2 linked regions of the Frankia alni ACN14a genome follow. The protein of the gene in region 2 interacts with the protein of the main gene of each other region in a pairwise test. Links are inferred from orthologs where the notes say so. Each region holds a gene or a part of one and is shown on either strand. Other genes may lie near its edges.

The links. Proteins that work in one complex are often made in the same cells at the same time.
Region 1: the proteins of FRAAL_RS27080 (region 2) and ligA interact in binary tests that used the Escherichia coli proteins (3 or more experiments, as listed by UniProt). The link is inferred for Frankia alni ACN14a from one-to-one orthologs.

What each region holds. Positions count from the first base shown.
Region 1 is NC_008278.1:6,345,007-6,350,761, forward strand. The notes cover bases 165-3,222. They hold ligA (NAD-dependent DNA ligase LigA), read right to left. Parts: upstream 2,823-3,222; coding sequence 507-2,822; downstream 165-506. Other genes in these bases: FRAAL_RS25520 (ACT domain-containing protein), read left to right, coding at 165-472; FRAAL_RS25530 (methionine synthase), read right to left, coding at 2,819-3,222. Also shown: more of FRAAL_RS25520, read left to right, coding at 1-164; more of FRAAL_RS25530, read right to left, coding at 3,223-3,892; tRNA 2-thiouridine(34) synthase MnmA, read right to left, coding at 3,955-5,013; FRAAL_RS25540 (cysteine desulfurase family protein), read right to left, coding at 5,083-5,755. UniProt on the Escherichia coli protein: DNA ligase that catalyzes the formation of phosphodiester linkages between 5'-phosphoryl and 3'-hydroxyl groups in double-stranded DNA using NAD as a coenzyme and as the energy source for the reaction.
Region 2 is NC_008278.1:6,733,880-6,742,219, reverse strand. What follows is about bases 2,891-6,574. They hold FRAAL_RS27080 (leucine--tRNA ligase), read right to left. Parts: upstream 6,256-6,574; coding sequence 3,091-6,255; downstream 2,891-3,090. Other genes in these bases: FRAAL_RS27085 (hypothetical protein), read left to right, coding at 2,891-2,994. Outside these bases: FRAAL_RS27100 (magnesium chelatase ATPase subunit I), read right to left, coding at 1-359; transcription elongation factor GreA, read right to left, coding at 611-1,093; mycothiol conjugate amidase Mca, read left to right, coding at 1,540-2,433; more of FRAAL_RS27085, read left to right, coding at 2,635-2,890; FRAAL_RS27070 (thioredoxin domain-containing protein), read left to right, coding at 7,149-8,340.

The sequences.
Region 1 (5,755 bases), 390 kb from region 2 along the record:
GCCGTTCCTCGCCGACGGCGGGGGCGTGGCCAGCGACCTCGACCTCGTCGACGCGCTGACCGAGCGGCCCCTCGACGCCCCGGCGACCCTGACGGAACTGGCCCCGGGCGTGTTCAACGCCGACTGGGCGGTGCTGCTCGAACACGTCGGCGCCGACGACGTGCGGGTGCGGGAGACCTCGGTCGGCGCGCCCACCCTCGGCGGGGACGACCTCGGGGTGCCCGAGCGGGTGCGGTTACCGCTGCCCTGGCTGCCGCTGGACCGCGCGCGGCGGATCGGGCCGGCCGAGGGCACCTTCCCGCCTCGCTGGGAGGCGGTCAGCATGGAACTCGCCGCGGCGCCCGTCGGCGGCGACCGGCTGGTCATCCTCATCGGCCGCCCGGGTGGCCCGGCCTTCCGCCCCTCCGAGATCGATCGGCTGGCCCACCTCGCCGGCATCGCGGCGAGCCTGAGCAGAACGGACCGCCCCTGACGCCGACGGCGCCCCCGCCGGCGCCCCGCCCCGGTCACCCCGGCGGGGCATCATCCTGCGCCCGCTGCGCCCGCTGCGCCCGGCGGGCGGAGTCGACGTCCGGTGCGCCCTGGCCACCCGAGGTGTCCGGCGCGGCCGGGGCAGCCGGGGCGTCGGCGGCCACGGCACGCTCGCGCGCGGCGTCCGCGCCCCGTTCGAGCAGCACGGCGAACCCGGCCTCGTCGAGCACCGGCACGCCGAGGCTGCGCGCCTTGTCGTACTTGGCCGCCCCCGGATCGGCGCCGACGACGACGAAGGCCGTCTTCTTGCTGACCGAGCCGGTGACCTTGCCGCCGCGGCCCTGCACCGCCTCGGTCGCCGAGTCGCGGCTCCAGCCGTCGAGCGTCCCGGTGATGACCACCGCGACGCCGTCAAGCGGGCGGGGGCCCTCCGCGGCCCCGGCGTCGGCGAGCGAGGCGCCACCCGCGGCGATGCGGGCGACGATGTCGCGGTGGCGGGCGTCGGCGAACCAGTCCACCACCGCACTGGCGATCTTCGGACCGACGCCCTCGACGGCGGCGAGCTGCTCGGCGGGGGCGGCGGCGATCGCGTCGAGCGAGCGCAGCTCCCGGGCGAGCGCGCGCGCCGCGGTCGGCCCGACGTGGCGGATGGACAGACCGACCAGCAGCCGCCACAGCGGCCGGTGGCGGGCCGCCTCGACGCCGCGCAGGATCTGGTCGATCTTCTTCTGACCGAAGCCGCGCAGTCCCTCGAACGACTCCGGGGTCAGGTGGAAGATGTCGCCGATGTCGCCGACCCGGTCGGCCTCGAGCAGGGCGATCGCCGTCTCGTAGCCGAGGCCGTCGATGTCCAGCGCGTTCCGCGAGGCAAGGTGGAAGATCAACTCGCGGAGCTGCGCCGGGCAGGCGTCGGTGTTCGGGCAGCGGATGTCCACCTCACCCTCGGGTCGCACCAGCTCGGTGCCGCACTCGGGGCAGTGGGTGGGCATGACGAAGGCGCGCTCGGTGCCGTCGCGCAGGTCGACGACGGGGCCGACGATCTCCGGGATCACGTCGCCGGCCTTGCGCAGCACGACCGTGTCGCCGATCAGGACGCCCTTGCGGCCGACCTCGTCGACGTTGTGCAGGGTCGCCAGGCCCACCGTGGAGCCGGCGACGAGCACCGGTTCGAGCTCGCCGAACGGGGTCACCCGGCCCGTGCGGCCGACGTTCACCCGGATGTCGCGCAGCTTCGTCGTGACCTCCTCCGGCGGGTACTTGAAGGCCACCGCCCACCGCGGCGCCTTCGACGTCGACCCGAGCCGGCGTTGCAACGCGAACGCGTCGACCTTGACGACCACCCCGTCGATCTCGTGCTCGACGTCGTGGCGGGCCCGCCCCCAGCGGTGGATGAACGCCAGCACGTCGCCCACCGACGCCAGCACCTCGAAGTGGGTCGAGACGGGCAGCCCGAACTCGGCGAACCGGGCGTAGGCCGCGGACTGGGAGGCGGCGTCGAACCCGCGCTGCGCCCCCAGGCCATGGACGATCATGTCGAGCGGGCGGGTGGCGGTGACCCGGGGATCCTTCTGGCGCAGCGACCCGGCGGCCGCGTTGCGCGGGTTGGCGAACGGCTTGCCGCCGCCGGCCACCAACGACGCGTTGAGCTCGGCGAACTTCTCGGTCGGGAAGAAGACCTCGCCGCGGACCTCCAGCAGCTCCGGCACGCTCGCCCCGCGCAGCCGGGTCGGCACGCTCGCCAGCGTGCGGATGTTGGGCGTGATGTCCTCCCCCGTACGCCCGTCGCCGCGGGTCGCCGCGCGCACGAGCCGGCCCTCCTCGTAAACCAGGTCCACGGCGAGCCCGTCGATCTTCAGCTCGCACAACCAGCCGTCGACCTCGGTCTCCCGTGCCGCGCGCGCGGCCCACAGGTGGAACTCGTCGTCGTCGAAGACGTTGTCCAGCGACAGCAGCCGCTCGAGATGCTCCACGGGGGTGAACAGGGTCGAGTACGACCCGGCCACCTTCTGCGTCGGCGAGTCCGGGGTGCGCAGCTCGGGGTGGTGCTCCTCGAGCGCGGTGAGCTCCCGCATCAGCCGGTCGTACTCGGCGTCGGAGACGGTCGGCGAGTCCAGCACGTAGTACCGGTAGGCGTGCTCGTCCAGCTCGCGGGCGAGCTCGGCGGCGCGGGCCCGGTCCGCGACGGAGGCGGCGACGGCCGGTTGCACCGCGCCCCCGGCCCCGACCGCGGACGCAGCCTCGACCGCGGAGGCAGCCTCCGCCTCGGACGCCTCCACCTCGGACGCCTCCGCCTGGGACGCGGCCTCGAGCGCGGACGCAGCCGCGTCGCCGGAGCCCGGTGGCGCGTTCATGCCGGCGCGTCGACCAGGGCGCGGCCCGCCCGGCGGCAGTGCCGCATGACCGCCCTGGCCGCGCCGACGTCGAATCCCGCAAGGCCGCACGCGGGTGCCACGGCGACCACCTCCCCGAGCTGTTCGGGCCGGAATCCGAGCCGGCTCCACAGTGCAGTGACGGGCTCGACGGTACGGCGGACGTCCGACAGTTTCGCCGACCCGCCGCCGGTGGCCACCGAGCCGCCGGTGGGCACCGAGGCGCCGGTGGCGATCAGGCCCGCGATCAGGCGCACCCCGGCCTCCACGAGCTCGCCGACCGCGTCGTCCTGCGCGCGGGTCAGCAGGGCCGCGTCGAGGCCGACGAAATCCACCCCGGCGTCGCGCAGCGCCGCCAGCGGCACGTCCGCCGCGCAGCAGTGCACCCCGACCCCGGCGACGCCGGGCAGCGCGCGGGTGGCGTCGGCGACGGCACGCAGCCGCTGCACCACCAGGCCCTCCTCGACAGCCGGCACCACCGAGAAGCCGCTGGGGGTACGCACCCGACCGGCCAGCACCAGCGGCAGCGACGGCTCGTCGAGCTGGACGATCAGCCGCGCGCCCGGCACCCGCCGGCCGATGTCGCCGAGATGGTCGGCCAGACCGGCGGCGAGTGCGTCGGCGAGGTCCCGGGTGGCGCCGGCGTCGGACAGCGCCTTGTGCCCGCGGGGCAGCTCGATCTCGGCGGCCAGCGTCCACGGCCCGGCCACGGCGACCTTGAGCGGCCCGGAGTAGTCGGCGGCGACGTCGGTCAGGGCGTCCAGATCCTGCCGGAGCAGGTCCCGGGAACGGCGCAGGTCCAGACCCGGGCGGGGCACCAGCCGCCAACCGGCCGGCTGCAGGTCGACGGGCAGGTCGAGCAGGATCGCCGCCGACCGGCCGATCATCGCGGCGCCGGGCCCGCGGGCCGGCAGCTCCGGCAGGTGCGGCAGGTCCGGCAGCTCGTCGAACACCGACTTCGTGGCATCGACGGGGTCGGTGCCCGGCAGCGAACCCACCCCGGTGGCCGCGCCGGCCGGCCACAGCGGCGCGGGGCCGGCCTCAGTGCTCATCGGACCTCATCCCGCCATTGTGGCCGACGTCGCCCGGCTCCCCGCCCAGCCCCGCCGCCCGCTCACGCGGCGGTGACGCGGATGTGACCCCCTCCGAGCACCCGGTCGCCGTCGTAGAGCACGACGGCCTGACCCGCCGCGGTCCCGCGCACCGGCGTGTCGAGGGTGACGACGAGATCGTCGCCGCGCGCCTCGGCCTCGGCGGCCACGACCCCGCCGTGCGCCCGAACCTGGGCCTGGCAGGTCACCACGCCCTCGTGCGGCCAGGCCGCGCGGTCGGCGACCAGCCGGCGGATGTCGAGCTCCTCCGCCGGGCCGACGGTGACCGTCGAGGTCACCGGGGAGATGTCGAGGACGTAGCGGGGGCGCCCGTCCGGCGCCGGGTGCCCCAGGCGCAGGCCGCGGCGCTGACCGACGGTGAAGGCGAAGGTCCCGTCGTGTTCGCCGAGCGTCTGCCCGGTCCGGGAGTCGACGATGGGCCCCGGCCGCGAGCCGATCCGCTCCCGCAGCCAGCCGCCGGTGTCCCCGCCGGAGATGAAGCAGATGTCGTGGCTGTCGGGCTTGTCGGCGACGGCCAGGCCGCGCGCGGCCGCCTCCCGGCGCACCTGCGCCTTGGTGGAGTCGCCCAGCGGGAAGCGCGCGGCGCCGAGCTGCTCGGGCCGCAGCGTGCCGAGCACGTAGGACTGGTCCTTGGCGGGGTCGACGGAACGGCGCAGCGTGCCGTCCGGGTCGAGGCGGGCGTGGTGGCCGGTGACGACGGCGTCGAAGCCGAGGGCGAGCGCCCGGTCCAGCACCGCGGCGAACTTGATCCGCTCGTTGCAGCGCACGCACGGGTTGGGGGTGCGCCCCGCCGCGTAGGACTCCACGAACTGGTCGATGACCTCGGTCTCGAACCGCTCGGCCAGGTCCCACACGTAGAACGGGATGCCCAGTACGTCCGCGGCGCGGCGCGCGTCGCGGGCGTCCTCCAGCGTGCAGCAGCCCCGGGCGCCGGTCCGGTCCGACTCGGGCGATCGGGACAGGGCGAGATGGACGCCGGTGACGTCGTGGCCGGCGTCGACGGCCCGCGCGGCGGCGACGGCGGAGTCGACCCCGCCGGACATGGCGGCGAGCACCCGCATCAGACCTGCACCTCCCCAGAACCCCTCGGTTCCCCGAATCCTCCGGCGACGCCGCGCTCGCGGCGCGGATCAGGCGCCGGTCATCCCCGCGAGCGCGCCGGCGCGGCTCGCCCGCTCCACCACCGGCCCGATCGCCTCGACGAGCGCGTCCACGTCGGCGGCGCGCGACGAGTGGCCGAGCGAGAAGCGCAGCGAACCTCGCGCATGCTCCTCGCCAGCCCCCATGGCCAGCAACACGTGGGAGGGTCGGGCTACTCCCGCCGAGCAGGCCGAACCGGTCGAACACTCGATGCCGCGCGCGTCGAGCAGCATCAGCAGCGAGTCACCCTCGCAGCCGGGGAACGTGAGATGGGCGTTGCCGGGCAACCGCTGCGGATCGCCGGGCGCGCCACCGAGCGCAGCGCCGTTGAGCACGGCGCCCGGCACCTTCTCCTGAACGCGGCGGACGAGGTCGTCGCGCAGCGCGGCCAACCGGGCGCCCTCCCGGGGCGCCTGGGCGCAGGCGGTCGCCGCCGCGGCCGCGAACGCCGCCACCCCGGCGGTGTTCAGCGTCCCGGAGCGGATGTCGCGTTCCTGGCCGCCGCCATGGGTCAACGGCTCCAGCACGAGGCCGCGGCGCACCACCAGTGCGCCGACCCCGACCGGCCCGCCGATCTTGTGGGCGCTGACGGTGATGGCGTCGGGCCCGCCCTCGCCGACCGCGACGGGGATCTGGCCGAACGCCTGCACCGCGTCGGTGTGG
Region 2 (8,340 bases):
CAGACGGGCACGTACGGGTGGTCGTTGATCTCGCAGCCGGCGACGGCGGGCGACCACTCGTCGAGCAGATTCACCAGGGTGCGGATGAGCCGCGTCTTGCCCTGGCCGCGCTCGCCCAGGAAGACGATGTCGTGGCCGGCGAGGATGGCGCGCTCGACCTGCGGCAGGACGGTCTCGTCGAACCCGACGATGCCCGGGAAACGCGGCGTGTCGCCCTTCATCAGGGCGACGAGGTTGTCGCGCAGCTCCGTGCGGACGGGCCGGTGAACGTGCCCGCTGCGGCGAAGCTCACCCACCGTGGCATAGGGCGGAGCGGCATCCGCCGGCGCGGTGGCCGGGGATGTCGCGGTCGGTGGCATGGAATGACGGGGCGGTGCCGGCAGATCCTCCACGCGTCGACGGTACGTCGACACCGCCCGCGGCGCAGCGAAGTCGGCTGCCGTCCGCTGCAGGCGTAGTCGGGGGTACGCCGGCCGCCCCGCCCGAAGGAGCCCCGCGCCCGCCGACTGGCTCGTCCGGGCGGACTGGCGCGAAGGTGCCGGCGCGCCAGCCACGATGGGTGACCCCCGGCCCGGCCCAAGTGGCATGGACGATCCCGGCTCCGGCGCCGTCAGGAGCCGTAAGGTGCGACCGAGACGATCTCGACCTTCGCGGAGCGGCCGTTGGGAAGTGTGTAGCTGACGGTCTCGCCGGCCTTGTGGCCGTTCACGGCGCCACCGAGCGGGGAGGCGGGGGAGAACACGTCGATGGGAGCGCTGTGGTCCTCGCGGGAGCCGATGAGGAACTTCTCGGTCTCCTGCTCGCCGGGGAAGCGCACCTCGACGACCGTGCCCGGACCGGCCTCACCGGTCGTGGCGGGCGACTCGCCCACCTGGGCGTCCCGTAGCAGGTCGGAGAGCTGGCGGATCCGGGCCTCCTGCTTGCCCTGCTCCTCCTTGGCGGCGTGGTAACCGCCGTTCTCCTTGAGGTCGCCCTCCTCGCGGGCCGCCTCGATCTTGGTCGCGATCTCCGTGCGCCAGGGGCCGGTGAGGTAGTCGAGCTCGGAGCGGAGCCGGTCGTATGCCTCCTGAGTGAGCCAAGTCTGCTGCGTCACGCGGGTCACGCTCCTCGGTGAACATCAAAAGGGTCACGATATCAAGGTGAATCAAGGAATCCAGGGTCGAGCCCGCTGACTCCAGCACCGGCCGTCCACCGCCGGGAGACCCCAGACCAGCGGTTCTACCCTTCCGGGTGATCCGTCAGTCCGTGGTGTGGACCAAGACCGCACGCCTGGCGGAGCGGGAGCACGGCGAACGGGTGCCGGGCTCCATCGGTCCCCCTGGGGCCGGACCGACACCGATGTCGGTACGCCGGCCGGCGACGTCGCACCCGTCACCGCATGCGCGGACGGTGCATTGTGCCACGGCGTTGGGTGACTTTTCCAGATCAAACGTGGAGGCGGGCTCCATGGTTCCGCACAGTGGTGTAGCACGGCGGTCACGCCACGGCCACCCAGGTCGATGGCCGTGGTCCGGCCCGGCCGTCAGCGACAATGGTGGCATGCCTTCGGTCGACGAGCGGCATGGCCTGCGTCTCATGGCCATCCATGCCCACCCCGATGACGAGTCCAGTAAGGGCGCGGCCACGATGGCGCGTTACGCGAGCGAGGGCGTGGACGTGCTGGTCGTGACATGTACCGGCGGAGAGGAGGGCAGTGTCCTCAACCCGGCGATGGACCAACCCGGCGTCGCCGAGCGCATCACCGAGATCCGCCGCGAGGAGATGGAGAACGCCCGGCGCATCCTTGGCGTCCGCCAGGAGTGGCTCGGCTTCGTCGACTCCGGCCTGCCCGAGGGCGACCCGCTGCCGCCCGTGCCGCCGGGGCGCTTCGCCACCACGCCCCTCACCGCGGCGGCCCGGCCCCTGGTCAGGCTGATTCGCACCTTCCGGCCGCAGGTCATCACGACCTACGACGAGTCCGGCGGTTATCCGCACCCCGACCACGTCATGACGCACAACATCAGCATCGAGGCGTTCGAGGCGGCCGGCGACCCCGAGCGCTATCCCGAGGTGGGGGTGGACGCCGGGCTCGCCCCCTGGCAGCCGCTCAAGCTCTACTACCACCTCACTTTCCACAAGGAGCGCATCCTCGCGCTGCACGAGGCGCTGCTGGCCCGCGGCCTGGAGTCCCCCTACACGGAACGCCTCGACGAGTGGGCCGACCGGGCGGCGGACGCCGGCCGGCTCACCACCCGGGTGCCGTGCGCGGACTGGTTCGCCACCCGCGATCGCGCCCTGATCGCGCACGCCACCCAGGTCGATCCCACCGGATGGTGGTTCCGGGTCCCGCTCGACGTGCAGCGGGAGGTCTGGCCCACCGAGGACTACCAACTCGCCCGATCGCTGATCGAGGTCGGCACGCTGCCCGAGGACGACCTGTTCAACGGCGTGTGACCGTGCGCACGGCGGGTGGCCGGCCGGCCGGCGGGAGCTGATCGGCGCCCGCCGGCGGCGGTCCGGCGCGGCGTAATGTCGGGGTGGGCACCGCCGGGAGCCCACGGCGCACCGCCCGCTGGGCGGAGCCGGTCGCGCGCTCGCGCGCGGCGCAGCGGCGGGTAGACCGCAGAGTTTGGATCCGGGTGTGAGGACGTCACCGTGAACGAGATCTTCGCCGGTTCCGTGCTGGCCGAGCAGGAGAGCAGCGCGGGCGGTCTCGGACTGCTCATCGTCGTGGGGCTGATCGTGGTCTCCACCGGGCTGTTCTTCATGCTCTCGAAGAGCCTGCGCCGGATGCGCGCGAACGTGGCGAACGGTGACTTCCTCGGGGTCGATCCCGACCGGCTCACCGGCCCGGTCGACCCCCGCCAGGCGATCCGCCGCCGCTCGGTGCTGGCCGGCCGGCGCGGCCCGGTGATCGACGGCGAGGTCGTCGACGACGCCGCGGCCACGGATGGCGAGGGCGAGCATCTCGACCTGCCCGCCCAGCCCGGCCCCCCGGGTCCCGGCGGCCGCTAAGCAGTCTCCCCTCGGCCGCTTCCGGATCTTCTGCTTATCCGGAGGGTTTCGTGTCCGATTTATCCCTCCGGATAAGCAGGGTGGTGGCGGGAGCGGTCAGCCCAGGGCGATGTTGACGATGCGGCCGGGCACGATGATGGTCTTCTTGATGGTTCGGCCCTCGGTCTGGCGCGCGTAGTCGGGGTGCGCGGTGAGCAGCTCGCGGATCACGGGCTCTGCGGCACCGTCGGGTACCTGGAGGGTGAACCGCACCTTCCCGTTCACCTGGACCGGGATGGTCCGCTCGGACTCGGCGGCCAGCGCCGGGTCGCCCACGGGGAAGGCCGCGCGGCTCACCGACTCGCTGTGCCCGAGCCGGGTCCAGAGCTCCTCCGCGATGTGCGGGGCCAGCGGCGCCACCATCAGGACGAGCGGCTCGGCCAGCGCCCGGGGCGTCGCGGCCTGGCCGTACCGCTTCGAGACGTAGTTCGTCAGCTCGATGAGCCGGGCGACGGCCGTGTTGAACCGCAGGCCCGCGTACTCCGCCGCCAACGTGATGATCGTCCGGTGCAGGACGCGGGTGGCCTCGGCGTCCAGCTGCTCGTCGGAGACGGCGACCGTGCCGCTGCCCTCGTCGACGACCGCGCGCCACAGGCGCTGCAGGAACCGGTGGGAGCCGACGATGTCGTCGGTGTGCCAGGGCCGGTCGGCGTCGAGCGGACCCATCGCCATCTCGTAGACGCGCAGCGTGTCGGCGCCGAACCGCTCGTACATCTCGTCCGGGCTGACGCTGTTCTTCAGGCTCTTGCCCATCTTGCCGGAGCGGCGGTCGACCGGCGCGCCGTGGTGGGTGAAGCGGCCGTCGTCGGTCTGCTTCACCTCGGCCGCCGGGACGTACATCCCGCGGGCGTCGGTGAACGCGTCGGCCTGGATGTAGCCCTGGTTGAACAGCCGCTTGAACGGCTCCTTGGACGACACGTGCCCCAGGTCGTAGAGCACCTTCTGCCAGAACCGGGCGTAGAGCAGGTGCAGCACCGCGTGCTCGACGCCGCCGACGTAGAGGTCGACGCCGCCGTCGCCGGCCGCCGCGCCCGGCTTGGCCAGCCAGTACCGCTCGACGGTCTCGTCGACGAACCGCTCGGTGTTGGTCGGGTCCAGGTAGCGCAGGTGGTACCAGCAGGACCCGGCCCACTGCGGCATCGTGTTCGTCTCGCGCCGGTAGCGCTTCGGGCCGTCACCGAGGTCGAGCGTGACGCTCGCCCAGTCGGCCACGCGGGCCAGCGGCGGCACCGGATCGCTCTCGTCGTCCTCGGCCATCGCCGTCGGCCGGAAGTCGGTCATCTCGGGCAGTTCGACGGGCAGCAGCTCGTCCGGGACGGCGTACGGCAGGCCGTCGTCGTCGAAGACGATCGGGAACGGCTCGCCCCAGTAGCGCTGCCGGGAGAACAGCCAGTCCCGCAGCCGGTAGGACCGGGCCAGCCGGCCGTGGCCGCCGTCCTCCAACCACCGCACCGTCGTCTTGATCGCGTCGGGCTTGGTCAGGCCGGCGAGCACCGGCGTACCCGCGGGCCCGGGCAGGTAGGCACCCTCGCCGCCGAACGCCTCAGGCCACGCGGACGGCGGGGCGCCCGGGGTCACCCGGTGCTCGGCGTACCACTGCTCGTCCGGCGCCAGCACCGCCGGGATCGGCAGGTCGAACGCGCGGGCGAAGCTGAAGTCCCGGCTGTCGTGCGCCGGCACGGCCATGATCGCGCCGGTGCCGTAGCCGACGAGCACGTAGTCCGCGAGGAAGACGGGGAGCAGCCCGCCGCCCACCGGGTTGCGCACGTAGGCACCGGTGAACACGCCCGTGCGGTCGACCTCCTCGCCGCGCTGGCGGTCGCTGCGCCGCGCGGCGAAGGCCCGGTACGCCTCGACGGCGGCGCGCGGCGTCCAGGCGGGGTCCGCGGCGGCGGCCTCGACCTCGGCGGCTCCCACCTCCTCGGCCGCCACCTCCTCGGCCGCCACCTCGGCGGCCTCGCCGACGGCCGGGCCGCGGCCGGCGGGGAAGCGCCAGGCGCCGGGGGTGCCGGCCGGCCACGCGTCGGCGACCAGCGCGTCGACCTGCGGATGTTCGGGGGCGAGCACCAGGAAGGTCGCCCCGGCGAGGGTGTCGGGCCGGGTGGTGTACACCTCGATGCGCTGGCCGGGCGCCGCCCCGGCCGAGCCGGACGGGGGGACGACGGCGAACTCGACGCCGGCGCCGTCGCTCGGGCCGATCCAGTTGCGCTGCATCTGCTTGATCGAGTCGGACCAGTCGACCAGGTCGAGGTCGTCGACCAGCCGCTCGGCGTAGGCGGTGATCCGCAGCACCCACTGCCGCAGCGGCCGGCGGAACACCGGGTAGTTCCCGATGTCACTGCGGCCCTCGGCGGTGACCTCCTCGTTCGCCAGCACGGTGCCGAGCCCGGGGCACCAGTTGACGAGCTGCTCGGAGATGTAGGCCAGCCGGTGGGCGTCGACGACCCGGCGGCGGGTGACCCGGTCCAGCTCGGCCCAGGGCAGGCCCGTCGGGTTCGCGGCGCGCACGGCGTCGACCGACACGGCGGTGGTGCCGGCGGCGGGGCCGGCCGCCGGCGAGCGGGTCCCGGCCTCGAACTCGGCGATCAGCTCGGCGATCGGTCGCGCCCGGCCGGCCTGCGGGTCGTACCAGGCGTCGAAGATCTGCTCGAAGATCCACTGCGTCCAGCGGTAGTACCCGACGTCGGTCGTGGCTATCTCGCGGCGGGTGTCGTGGCCGAGCCCCAGCCGGGACAGCTGCCGGCGCATGTTGGCGATGTTGGCGTCGGTGGTCGTGCGCGGGTGCTGGCCGGTGTTGATGGCGTACTGCTCCGCGGGCAGGCCGAAGGCGTCGTAGCCGAACGGGTGCAGCACGTGGCGGCCGGACATGCGCAGGTAGCGGGCGAACACGTCGGTGCCGATGTACCCGAGCGGGTGACCGACGTGCAGGCCGGTGCCGCTGGGGTACGGGAACATGTCCATGATGTAGAACGGCTCGCGCCCGGCGACCTCGTCGAAGCCCGCGGCGAGCGGCCCGACCGGGTTCGGCGAGTTGAACGTGCCCTCGTCGGCCCACCGGCGCTGCCAGCGGCGCTCGATGTCCGCGGCGAGCCGGGCGTCGTAGCGGAACCCCGGCTCGTCGCCGGTCCCGGCCGTGGCCGTGGCACCGGAGGGGGGTACAGCGCCGGACGGGGATGCCGTGGCGTTCGCGGCGCCGGTACCGTGCTCGGCCGTCTCACTCATTCGCTCGTGCCACCCCAACTCGTTGGTACGCCGACCCTGCGACAACCCTGCCGCGTGCCCGCGGCGACTCCTCGACCGCTCTCGCGGCGCAACGGCGGCCTGGCGGACGGCGGTCGAGCGAGTGGACGGCGAACGGGTGGGCGAGCGGAGGAGCCGGGATCGTGCCTTCCCCCGAGCGTATCCGGTGCCGCACAACCCGGTTCCGACCGCACGCCACCACGAACGGACCGTGCCGCCCGAGCAGTCCCGGGCACCGGGTGATCTTCCCCTCCATGGTCGCCACGATGATCGACCTCGGCAATCGGTTTTCCTCCACCCGAGGGTCGCCGCCATGGTGCCGTGCCGGGTCTCACCCTGTCTCACCCGACGCCGCCCCTGGCATCTGCTGGCATGTTCAGGCATCCCGCGGGGCACGGGTGGGACTGGCGGAGCACCACCGGCTTCGGCCGGAGCAGCGCGCCGCGTTCCTGCCCGCCCGGCGGCTGTTCGTTCAGGGTCTCTCCGTCCGCGATTTCACCCGTCGCTGCGGGTCAAGGCGTTCACGTCGAAGCCGGGCCTGTTCGAGATGACCTGGGCGCCGGACGGCCGGGCGCTGTGGACGTACGGGGATCCGCTGCCGGGTCGCGGTACCGACCCGCATGTGATCTGGCTTCGGGTCGGTACCCACGACATCTTCCGCGGCTGACCCATCGGACGGTGCCCTCGACGACACGTCGCCGAGGGGCTGACCCGCCGGCGCCCGGCAGGGGTGGCTGGCGAGTTGGGGGTGCCGATGGCCACAGTCGGCGCGCCGGGGCACGGGTGGGGGCATAGCCGCTCGCCGCTTTGGTTGCATAGCCAGTGACCCGGGGCTCCACAGACCCGGGCGACGCCAGACCCTGAGGAGTTGCCCGGTGCCGAACAAGCTGGCGGAGCAGACGTCTCCGTACCTGCTCCAGCATGCGGACAACCCCGTCGACTGGTGGCCGTGGTGCCCGGAGGCGTTCGCCGAGGCGGCCCGCCGAGGGGTGCCCGTGCTGCTCTCGGTGGGCTACGCGTCCTGCCACTGGTGCCACGTCATGGCGCACGAGTCGTTCGAGGACGTGGTCACCGCCGCCTACATGAACGACCACTTCGTCAACATCAAGGTGGACCGGGAGGAGCGGCCGGACGTCGACTCCGTCTACATGGACGTCACCGTCGCCCTGACCGGTCACGGCGGTTGGCCGATGACGGTCTTCCTCACCCCGACCGCCGAGCCGTTCTTCGCGGGCACCTACTTCCCGCCCCGGCCCCGGCCGGGCATGGGGTCGTTCCGCCAGGTGCTGGAGGCAGTGGTCGCCGCCTGGCAGACCAGGCGGGCGGAGATCGAGGAGTCGGGAGCCGACATCGCCCGCCGGCTGGCGGAGGCGGCGGCGCGCGGCCCGGTCGCCGGGCTCGCCGCGAGCCCCACCTCCGGCGTCGCCGACGAGCTGAGCCCGCCGCTGCTGGACACGGCCGTCGCGGGCCTGTCCGCCCGGTTCGACGCGCGGCACGGCGGTTTCGGCGGGGCGCCGAAGTTCCCGCCGTCCATGGTCGCGGAGATGCTGTTGCGCCACGCCGCCCGCACCGGCGACGGGCACAGCCTGGAGATGGTGGCGCTGACCTGCGAGCGAATGGCCCGCGGCGGCATGTACGACCAGCTCGCCGGCGGCTTCGCCCGCTACAGCGTCGACGCGACGTGGACCGTCCCGCACTTCGAGAAGATGCTCTACGACAACGCCCAGCTGCTGCGGGTGTACCTGCACCTGTGGCGGGCCACCGGCTCGCCGCTGGCCCAGCGGGTGGTCCGGGAGACCGCGGCGTTCCTGCTCGCCGACCTGCGTACCCCGCAGGGCGGGTTCGCCTCGGCGCTCGACGCGGACGCGGTGCCGGCGGGCGTCCCGGCGGCCCACGCGCAGCCCGAGGAGGGCGCGAGCTACTCGTGGACACCCGCCGGCCTGCGCGCCGCCCTCGGCGCGGACGACGGTGCCTGGGCAGCGGAGATCTTCGGCGTCACCGCGGAGGGCACGTTCGAGCACGGGACGTCGGTGCTGCAGCTTCCGGCGGACCCGCCCGACGCGGCGC